Linked DNA regions of Desulfatibacillum aliphaticivorans DSM 15576. The protein of the gene in region 2 binds, or shares a complex with, the protein of the main gene of each other region. Links are inferred from orthologs where the notes say so. Each region holds a gene or a part of one and is shown on either strand. Other genes may lie near its edges.

Region 1 (4,471 bases), on a different replicon or contig from region 2:
CATCGCCAGTAGTAATAAGCCCTGTTCTTTGGGGGCGCTCCCACCCCGCACCGTCCTCTTAACGCATCCTCATATGCGCTTTTTTACGGAAAAATTGTTTGGCATCGAACTATTTTTGAATATGGCGTGTAAAATGACTCTTTTCAGGCATATGACTATCAAATACTGGAGCGTGCGCAGTTTGGCATTTACCGTCTTGGGAATTGCTTCCGGGGTTGTGCTTTCTTGTGTAACCGGGGCTTACTCCCCGCTTCCAACCACCCTTTTAGCCGGCCTTGCCGGTTTTTTGCTGTTTCAGGGGCAGGCGCTTCATCTGTTTTTCGGCGCTCAGCGCGGCTATTTTGAATACATGCTGCTCATGAAAGGCGTTGAATCCAGGACGGGGCGTTTGATCCGGCAAAGCCTGGGCATGCGGTTTTACATCCGCTCTCAAATTGTCGGCCTGAAAGAAGAGCATCTGTCGGCCGTTATAAAGGAAGGCAAAAACCGCCTGGAATGGACCGATCTGATGTGTTTGTTGATAAAGGCTTCGTCAATCGCCCGTAGAAATGGCGAGAAAGGCAAGGAAATCAGCATCTTAAAAACAGCGCTCAGTTTATATCCATACAGCGTTGTGGTGAACAACATGCTGGCGGATTGTTATGAAAGCCAAGGCATGGTCGAAGAGGCCCTGGAGTGCTACCGTTTAGGGAAAATGGATCGTCTGGTTATCACTCCGGCTTTGAAGGAAATTCTAAACCGCAAGATGGACCAGCTTCGACGCCAGACGAAAATCGTCTAAAGGGGCAACACGAATTTTTGCTCTTTCACCCGGACTCCCCATTGGTCGCCGGGGTGCTCCTCCACCAGTTTAAAGCCGAATTTCTCGTAAAGATGGCGGGCCAGGGCCAGGCCTTCGAAGGTCCAGAGATAAATGCTCGGGTATCCCTGACGCTTACAGAAATCGATTGAATCCTGCAGCAGGCGGTTGCCGGCTCCCGTGCCCCGTAAAGCGGACGAGGTGATGAACCATCTCAGGTGAGCGCCTTCTTCTTCGGCCTTGATTGCATCTATGGCCAAGGATCCGTGAACCCTTCCGTGGGTGAGGGCCACCTTAAAATAATCCCGGCCCGGGACGAACCGGTTTAAAAACTCGGACAGATCGCTGGCGACCTTGGCTTCAAAGTATAGGCCGAAGCCCCAGTTTTCGCTGTAATACCGGGCATGCATTTCGGCCACGCGGCCTATGGCGCCAGCCACGTATGTCGCAATCACCACATGTTCCATACAATCACTCCAAAATCAGTTCTTTGAGGGACAGCCGCGGCCTGGGCTGGGGGTCTTCATCCGGGTAGCCGATGGGCAGCATGGCCACGGGAAAGAGATTGTCGTCCCAATGAAAGATTTCCTTGATCATGGGGACGTCAAACAGCCTGACCCAACAGGTTCCCAGGCCGAAGTCCAGGGCTCTCAGCACCATATGCTCCACGGCGATGGCCACGTTCAGGGCCACCAGTATGCCGATCTGCTCCACGGGCAGGGATTCCATGTCTCCGGTTCTCTTAACCAGGATTTTAGCAATCCGGTCCTCAATGGCCGTGATCTTTCCCAGATCCTGCACCCCGGACATGGAGCCGTCCAGATATCCCCGCACATCCGCGCAGCACATGACAATAACGGGGGCATTGGCGACAAACATTTGGTTGAACGCAGCCTTGGCCAAACGCAGCTTGGTTTCGCCGTCCCGGACGATCTTGAATCTCCATGGCTGGGCGTTGCATCCTGAAGGCGCCAGGCGCGCTGCGTCCAGAATCTCCATGAGGTCGTCTTCGGGAAAGGAATCCCGCTTGAACCGCCGGATGCTGCGTCTTTGATGGATGGCTTCCTTGGTGGTAAGCATAGGCGCCTCCTCAAACACTTAAAATAAGTTGTAAATGACAGACTATACTTCCAGGCAACCGATAAAATCGGAAATGTCCTTGATTTGATTTTCCATGAAATAGGCTTCAATGCCTTCGAGAATTTTAACGGGAGACGCGGGGTCCACAAAATTAGCGGTCCCGACCTGGATGGCCGAGGCTCCGGCCATAAGAAATTCCAGGGCGTCCCTGGCGTTCATGATCCCCCCTATTCCGATGACCGGGACTTTCACCACTTTGGCGACCTGCCAGACCATACGCAGAGCCACGGGCTTGATGGCCGGGCCGGAAAGCCCGCCCGTAATATTGGCCAGAACCGGCCTGCGGGCGTCCAGATCGATGGCCATGCCGGTCAGGGTGTTGATCAGGGATATGGCGTCGGCGCCGGCGTCCTCCACGGCGCGGGCGATGGCGGTCACGTCCGTGACATTGGGGGATAGCTTGACAATGACCGGCTTCCGCGTTCTGGCCCGGACCTTTCCCACGAGCCGGGCGGCCATCATGGGATCCACGCCGAAAGCGATGCCGCCGGCGGAAACATTGGGGCACGAGATGTTCACCTCTATGCCGGCCACGTCCTCCACATTGTCGATCCGGGCGGCCAGTCTTTCGTATTCTTCACTGGTTTTACCGTAGATGTTCAAGACCAGCGGCGGCGCCAGCTTGGTGAGTTCGGGGAGCTTGTCCTGGAAAAAGGCCTCGATGCCCATGTTTTCCAAACCGATGGCGTTAAGCATGCCGCAGGGAGTCTCCACCACGCGGGGCGGAGGATTGCCGGGGGAAGGCTCCAGAGACAACCCTTTGACAATGACGCCGCCCAGGCGATTCAAATCCATGAGGGAGGCGAACTCCGTAGCGTACCCGAAGGTGCCGGAGGCTGTCATAACAGGGTTATCCAGAAATACTCCGCCCAGTTCCACTCCTAATGCGGGCTTGTCGCTCATCCAACTACTCCTTGGTCATCTTTTTGGCCACCGCCCTGATCCTGGCTTCCAGATTCAACAAATAAGCAGGTTCGGGCTGCTTTGGAAAAGGTTCGTCATCGTACTCTTTTTTCCGAACTTCCGCCATAACTTTTTTCTCATCCATATCATGCTCTTGGAGAAGATCCCAGACCCAGTTCTTGAATTCCTCGCATTGGTCCATGACTCTTTTGAGATATTGTTCGGCGTCCTCTCCCGTATAGGCGAAAATGTGGCCGAGCACCAAGACTTCCACGGGCAGGGCCACCAGCTTTTTGAGGGAATCCAGGTACATGTCGTAATCCACGAGCATGTCGCAAATGATGTAGCCGTCCTTATTGGGAATTCCCGCGGCTTCCGAGGCGATAAGCGCCTTGATTTCCGGGATATAATAGCTGAGGGTGTCCTTGGTGTGCCCCGGAGTTTCCAGAACCTGAACCGTCAGGGAGTCGGAAACCCTGACCTCGTCGCCCTCCTTGAGGACCTTTCCCACTTCAAAAGGCATGAAAGGGGCGGCATCCAGTTCCTCGCCGGAATTCTCCGCCATCATTTTTTCCGCGACCGCGCTCAACTGCTTGATGACCTGAACGGCGCCCGGTCTGGTAAAAACGTACTCCGCATAAGGCGAGCAAGCTATCTCTATCCCGGGATAGGCCTGGGCGAAATATCCCGTGGCGCCGCAATGGTCGAAATGGGAATGGGTCAGGAACAATTTGACGGGCTGGTTTCCGTTTAAAATCTTCTTGATTTCCCGGACGTAACGAGGCCCCATGCATGCAAAGCCCGCGTCGAATATTACGGGTTTTTCCCCTTCCAGCAAAAAAACCGGAGCTCCTGGTTCACCTATCATATGCAGCCCTTTTGCAAGCGGTCCGGCTTGGGTGATGATCATGATAAACAGGCCTTTCTATATGGAAATGTAAAAACAGGTGCGTATTATGCGTGACTCCAATACCCTTCAATCCATGAAGAATGTGCAACAGGGAGAAAAACTAGTCAAGCGATTGCTCGTTTTATTTCCAAATAACGGGACTATGGCCGGTTAAAATCCCGTGTTTCACCAAATGCCTCTTGCATGCCCCTGGGAAAATTAGTATATCTTTCCCTGTAACAACGCTTCCTAATCCATACATATAAACCGGCCGTTGACGCGCATCCTAAGAAAAGGCGACGTCGTTCACGTGAAAGGCGCCGGCATGAGACGCCCTTGGGACAAGGACATGGAGTCCATTGCCGCAGCCGCTGAGGAAACCATGGACTGGACCATTATTGGATAAAATCTTGTAAGACATGATATAGTTACACCTGGATCAGAACCAACCTAAACCACGTAATCTGAGTGAAGGAGGAGTGAATGAACTGGTATGTTGGAGTTTTGAAGAACTATTTTGGATTCAGCGGGCGCGCGCATCGCCAGGAATACTGGATGTTCGTGCTGTTCAATTTTCTTATCATGGTCGGCCTGGGCATCATTGAAAACATTCTCGGCTTGCCCGGGGTGGTGAGCGGCCTTTACAGCCTGGCGGTTTTCATTCCCTCCCTGGCGGTGGGTTTCCGCAGAATTCACGACATCGGCAAGTCCGCATGGTGGCTGCTCATCGGATTGGTTCC
Region 2 (4,375 bases):
GAATTCCGTGCGGTACAGGCCTATGCCGTCCGCGCCTTTGTCCTTGACCGACACCACTTCTTCCAAAAGCTCGATATTGGCGCTGACTTCCGTGGTTCTCTTGTCCAGGGACGTGGCCGGTTCGTGACTGAATTTTGAAATTTCAAACAGGTGGTTTTCGTATCGGGCCTCAGCTTCCGAGTAATCCACCAGAGTGTTTTCATCCGGGTTGACGATGACCAGGCCGGCGATGCCGTCTACGATGATGACGTCTTCCGTGTGAATCTGGGTTGTGGCGTTCCCCAGGCCCAGCACCGCGGGCAGTTGGAGGGTGCGGGCTACGATTCCCGTATGGGAGGTGCGGCCGCCCCGGTCCGTGACGAATCCCTGGACCCATTCCACGCGGATCTGGCTGGCTTCCGCCGGGGAAAGGTCGGGCGCCACCAGGATCACGCGCTTATGGATGGTGTCGATGCCTTTGTCGTCGTTCCCCACCAGGTTGCGCATGACGCGTTCGTACACGTGAAATATATCGCTGGACCGGTCCCGGAGGTACTCGTCCTCGATTTTGTTGAAATTATGGGTCAGGCGGTCCACGGTGATTTTCAGGGCCCACTCAGCGTTCACCTGCTGCTGTTCAATGGTCTCAATGGTGCTGCCGAAAAACATTTTGTCCTTCAGGACCGCAAGATGGGACTCCAGGATAAAAGACTGCTGGGAGTTGTCCTGCTGCATTTTTTTGATCAGCAGGGAGATTTCCGTTTCGGATTTCTTAACGGCCTGCCGCATGCGGGCGGACTCTTCCGTGACATCCTCTTTCCGGACAGGGTACTTGCGCACGACTTCCATTGAGTTCGTGCCCACAAGATAAGCCTGGCCGATGCATATGCCAGGGGCGGCCGGAATGCCATGGAGCGTTATTTGTTTTTTTTCTGATTCAGGCATTGTAAATGTTTTTTGGCGATTCATTGTTTTCGGCCCGGGGGGGTCTCGCTGGGACAGAGTCGGGCCATGGGCTCTGCGGACCTAATATTCTCCAAATCCGTCCTCGACCAGTGCGGCCAGTTCCTCCAGGATTTCCGCGTCCGAGGCTTCCTGGACGGCGATGGAAATTTCCATGCCTTGGGCGGCGTGGGGCGCCAGCATGAGCATGTCCAGAATGTCAGTGGCGTCGGCAGTGTTTCCGCTGGCGCTTAAAAACACGGCGCCCTTGGCCTTGGAGGCCGTCTTGGCCACCATGGCTGCGCATCGGGCGTGGAGGCCCAGTTCGTTTTTGATGATCAGCGTAACTTCCTGCATAGACTCGTTGCGTTCCTGGTTCATTGGCATTCAAAACATAATAAATTAGCACCGATCCGTGCCCATGTCAAACCATGCGGCGCCCTAAAAAAACGGCGGAAAATCGGGTTCAAGCCTGGAGGCAATCGGCTGGATGTCATTTAATAATAGGGGCTCTTTCCCGGGTGTCAATCCAAACCGGCGGTTTTCCCTCTTCGGTATATGTCAATCAAACCGGATATGGCCAGCTTTGCCGCCCGCCTCGCGACTCTGCCGCCCTCGCCTGCGTCTGTAATCCAGGGGCGCGACCGAACCGGTCCCGCCTTTTGAAAAAGTTCATGGACCGGAAACCGCAAAACCACGCCTGATATCAGTTCTTTTAATCGGAAACAAGGGCGGAGTTCTTGATTTGTTTTTTGGGGCCCAAAAAGGGGCGTTCGGACGGCGCATCAAGGCGTCATCATTGGAACAGTTCTGTTTACTCACTTCTTAAGATTGCCCTCAAAAAACTGTCGGATGAACCTGCGAACAAAGACACAGGCTTCAACCAGGCGAAGCGGCATTTCTTTCGCCTGCCTATTAAGCAGGAAAAACTTAACGCAGAACCATCCGACCTTCTAAAACTTGTGCGGCGCAGGTTGGATGGAGCTTGCGAAACCCAACAAAATGTCGGTTTTTTGCAGGCTTATCTCCATGGCCGTCATCCCTGTAAGCAGGGACCCAGCGCCCTTAAGGATTTTATTCGGAAGACAATCAGTTGTTTGAACGCAACTTGGCGTCAGCCACAGGGAGAAGCAGAGAAGAGGGGGGCGTCCTCCATCTCATTCATATGCAATTCAACTCCACAACAGCTTGGCGTCCAGGACCGGACCGTCCATGCAGGCGTGCAGATGCTTGGCCTGGCCTTCCTTTTTAGGCAGGGCGCACCCCAGGCAGGCGCCCATCCCGCAGGCCATGGCGGCTTCCACGGAAACCTGGCAGGGGGTATTATGCTCCTTGGCCATGGCGGCGACCGCCTTGAGCATGGGCATGGGGCCGCAGGTGAAAATTTGCCTGGCTGCATCTCCCTCCAAGGCCTTGTCCAGCAGGGCCGTGACCAAGCCCTTGGCGCCCAGGCCTCCGTCTTCGGTGGCTGCCTGCACTTCCAGGCCGATCTGCTCGAACACGTCCCGGCATAGCACGTCGTTGGCCGTCCTGGCGCCCAACAGCACCTTGCATGAAACCGGGCTGAACTCCTGGGCCAGATACCTGGCCAAAAACACCATGGGGGCCGTACCAATGCCTCCGGCGACAAGCAGGCATTCCTCCGTGTCCGTATTCAACGAGAATCCTTTGCCCAAAGGCCCCAGCACCTGCACTGTCTCTCCGGGCGTTTTCCGGGATAGAATTCGGGTGCCTTCCCCGATCACGACAAACAGGATGGTCAGAACCCATTTCGCGTCGGCTCCTTCTTTCACGTCATGGACGCAAAAGGGCCTGCGCAGCAATGGCTGTATGGAGTCGCCGGGGCTGACCATCACAAACTGGCCGGGCGCCGAGGCGCAGGCGATGTCATTGGCGGCCAGTTCCATGCGAAAATATCCAGGCTGGATTTCCTTGTTTTCCAGGACCAGGGCGGTTGTGTCGAATAATTTCAAGGCATGCTCTCCCGTTAAGTAGAATTAACCCCTTAAGATTAGCAGAACCCGGTTTGTAAGTCGATACTCTTTTACGCGGGCTTGAGTCCTATGACTCCGGCGAAGCGGCCCGATGCATGGCTCGCCCTGTACGAGAAAAAATGCTCCGGCGTGCATTTGGTGCAGATGTTTGCGCAGTCGATGTTTCGGCCTTCCAGTCCCGCCGCCGTCAGTTGGTCGCGGGTGACGGCCCAAAAGTCAAAATGGTCCTTTTCGTCTTTGTACTTCCAGAATTCCTCGGGAATTTCCGTTCTATAATGGATGAACTCCGCGCAACAGGCGCCCAGGGAAGGGCCGATGGCGGCGATCATGCCGGCAGGGTTGCATCCAAAGGCTTGGACCATGGCTTCCACGGCGTGAGCCGCAATATTCTGCAAGCTGCCCCGCCACCCGCTATGCACTGCGCCCACCGCCTTTTTTTCGGGATCGTAAAGCAATATGGGCTGGCAATCGGCCACGGCGATGGCGCAAAACACGCCGGGCAGGTTGGTGACTATGGCGTCGGCCTCCAGGTTCGTCTGCCAAAGCGGGTCCGAGCTTGGATCCGGCTTCGAGTCTAAGACGACCACCTCCTTGCCGTGCACCTGCTTGACGAAAGCCAGGCGATCGGCGCCCATGGCCCGGGCAATGGCCAGCCTGTTTTTCGCCACAAGGTCCGGATCGTCGTTCACCGCGGTTCCGATGTTCAGGGAGGCCAATTCCCCCTGGCTGACTCCTCCGTGCCTGGAAAAAAAACCGTGATCAATCTCGTCAAAGCGGCTCAGCCCCGGAGTGCGCACCAGTTGGGTTCCGTTTTTTCCCGGTTCCAGCATGGCCCTACCCCTGATCCAATATTTTTTGGATGATATTAGTGGTGGAAGCGCCTTCCGCCAGATCCACCCTCACGACTTTGCCTCCAGCCTCTTTGACCTCCCTGGCGCCGATGATCTGGTCTTCGGGCCAGTCCGCGCCCTTGACCAAAACCTGGGGCATGACGGCCAGGATGAGATCCAGCGGGTCCGGCTCGTCAAACAGGGATATAAAATCAATGGACTCCAGGGCGGCTAAAACCTCGGCGCGTTCCGCTTCGGGAACAATAGGGCGTTTGGGGCCTTTGATTTCCCGCACGGACCGATCCGAATTCAGGCCCAGAACCAGGACGTCGCCCTGGCTTTTGGCCTCGGCCAGATAGCGCACGTGGCCCACGTGGAGGATGTCAAAGCATCCGTTGGTGAAGACCACGGTTTTGTTTTTCGCCTTGGCTTTTTCAACAGCTTTAATCAGTTCATTTTTCGACAATATTTTCGAGATCATAAGCCTCCGGAATTCGATGTTCCAGGCAGGGGATTCTGGTGCGAAAGTCCTTCACTTCATCCAGGTTAAGGGCGGCCGTCAGCAAAGTCTCCCCGCCTCCGGCGCCGGCTATAACCTCGCCCCACGGGGAAATGACGGCGGACCGGCCT

Evidence for each region. The genes of interacting proteins can lie anywhere in the genome.
Region 1: the proteins of G491_RS0111980 (region 2) and G491_RS0107785 are in contact, whole or in part, in a crystal structure (PDB 5UE9), measured with the Lactococcus lactis proteins. The link is inferred for Desulfatibacillum aliphaticivorans DSM 15576 from one-to-one orthologs. Residues at the interface, in WP_023189152.1 of Lactococcus lactis: Leu4, Gln5, Ala47, Ser48, Met49, Leu50, Leu51, Arg52, Arg53, Met95, Leu98, Arg223, Met224, Ala225, Cys226, Ile228, Gly229, Ala230, Cys231, Tyr232, Ala233, Val235, Glu236, His237, Asn243, His244, Ala245, Lys247, Glu250; in WP_025017116.1 of Lactococcus lactis: Gly25, Phe27, Phe29, Glu32, Tyr33, Lys35, Tyr36, Lys48, Phe56, Thr60, Pro61, Arg62, Val63, Ala64, Glu65, Thr66, Ala67, Ser68, Gly69, Met70, Ile74, Gln77, Pro223, Glu251, Phe274, Ala275, Pro277, Phe278.

What each region holds. Positions count from the first base shown.
Region 1 is NZ_AUCT01000007.1:67,043-71,513, forward strand. Bases 883-3,839 are described here. They hold G491_RS0107785 (dihydroorotate dehydrogenase), read right to left. Parts: upstream 2,843-3,839; coding sequence 1,922-2,842; downstream 883-1,921. Other genes in these bases: G491_RS29885 (GNAT family N-acetyltransferase), read right to left, coding at 883-1,266; G491_RS0107780 (nitroreductase family protein), read right to left, coding at 1,271-1,879; G491_RS0107790 (MBL fold metallo-hydrolase), read right to left, coding at 2,847-3,710. In the rest of the region: G491_RS0107770 (tetratricopeptide repeat protein), read left to right, coding at 134-781; more of G491_RS29885, read right to left, coding at 778-882; G491_RS0107800 (DUF805 domain-containing protein), read left to right, coding at 4,215-4,471.
Region 2 is NZ_AUCT01000011.1:11,731-16,105, reverse strand. Bases 995-3,855 are described here. They hold G491_RS0111980 (dihydroorotate dehydrogenase electron transfer subunit), read right to left. Parts: upstream 2,895-3,855; coding sequence 2,094-2,894; downstream 995-2,093. Other genes in these bases: rfaE2 (D-glycero-beta-D-manno-heptose 1-phosphate adenylyltransferase), read right to left, coding at 3,750-3,855; pgeF (peptidoglycan editing factor PgeF), read right to left, coding at 2,966-3,745; G491_RS0111985 (HPr family phosphocarrier protein), read right to left, coding at 1,006-1,278. Also shown: ptsP (phosphoenolpyruvate--protein phosphotransferase), read right to left, coding at 1-924; more of rfaE2, read right to left, coding at 3,856-4,226; G491_RS0111965 (carbon-nitrogen family hydrolase), read right to left, coding at 4,198-4,375.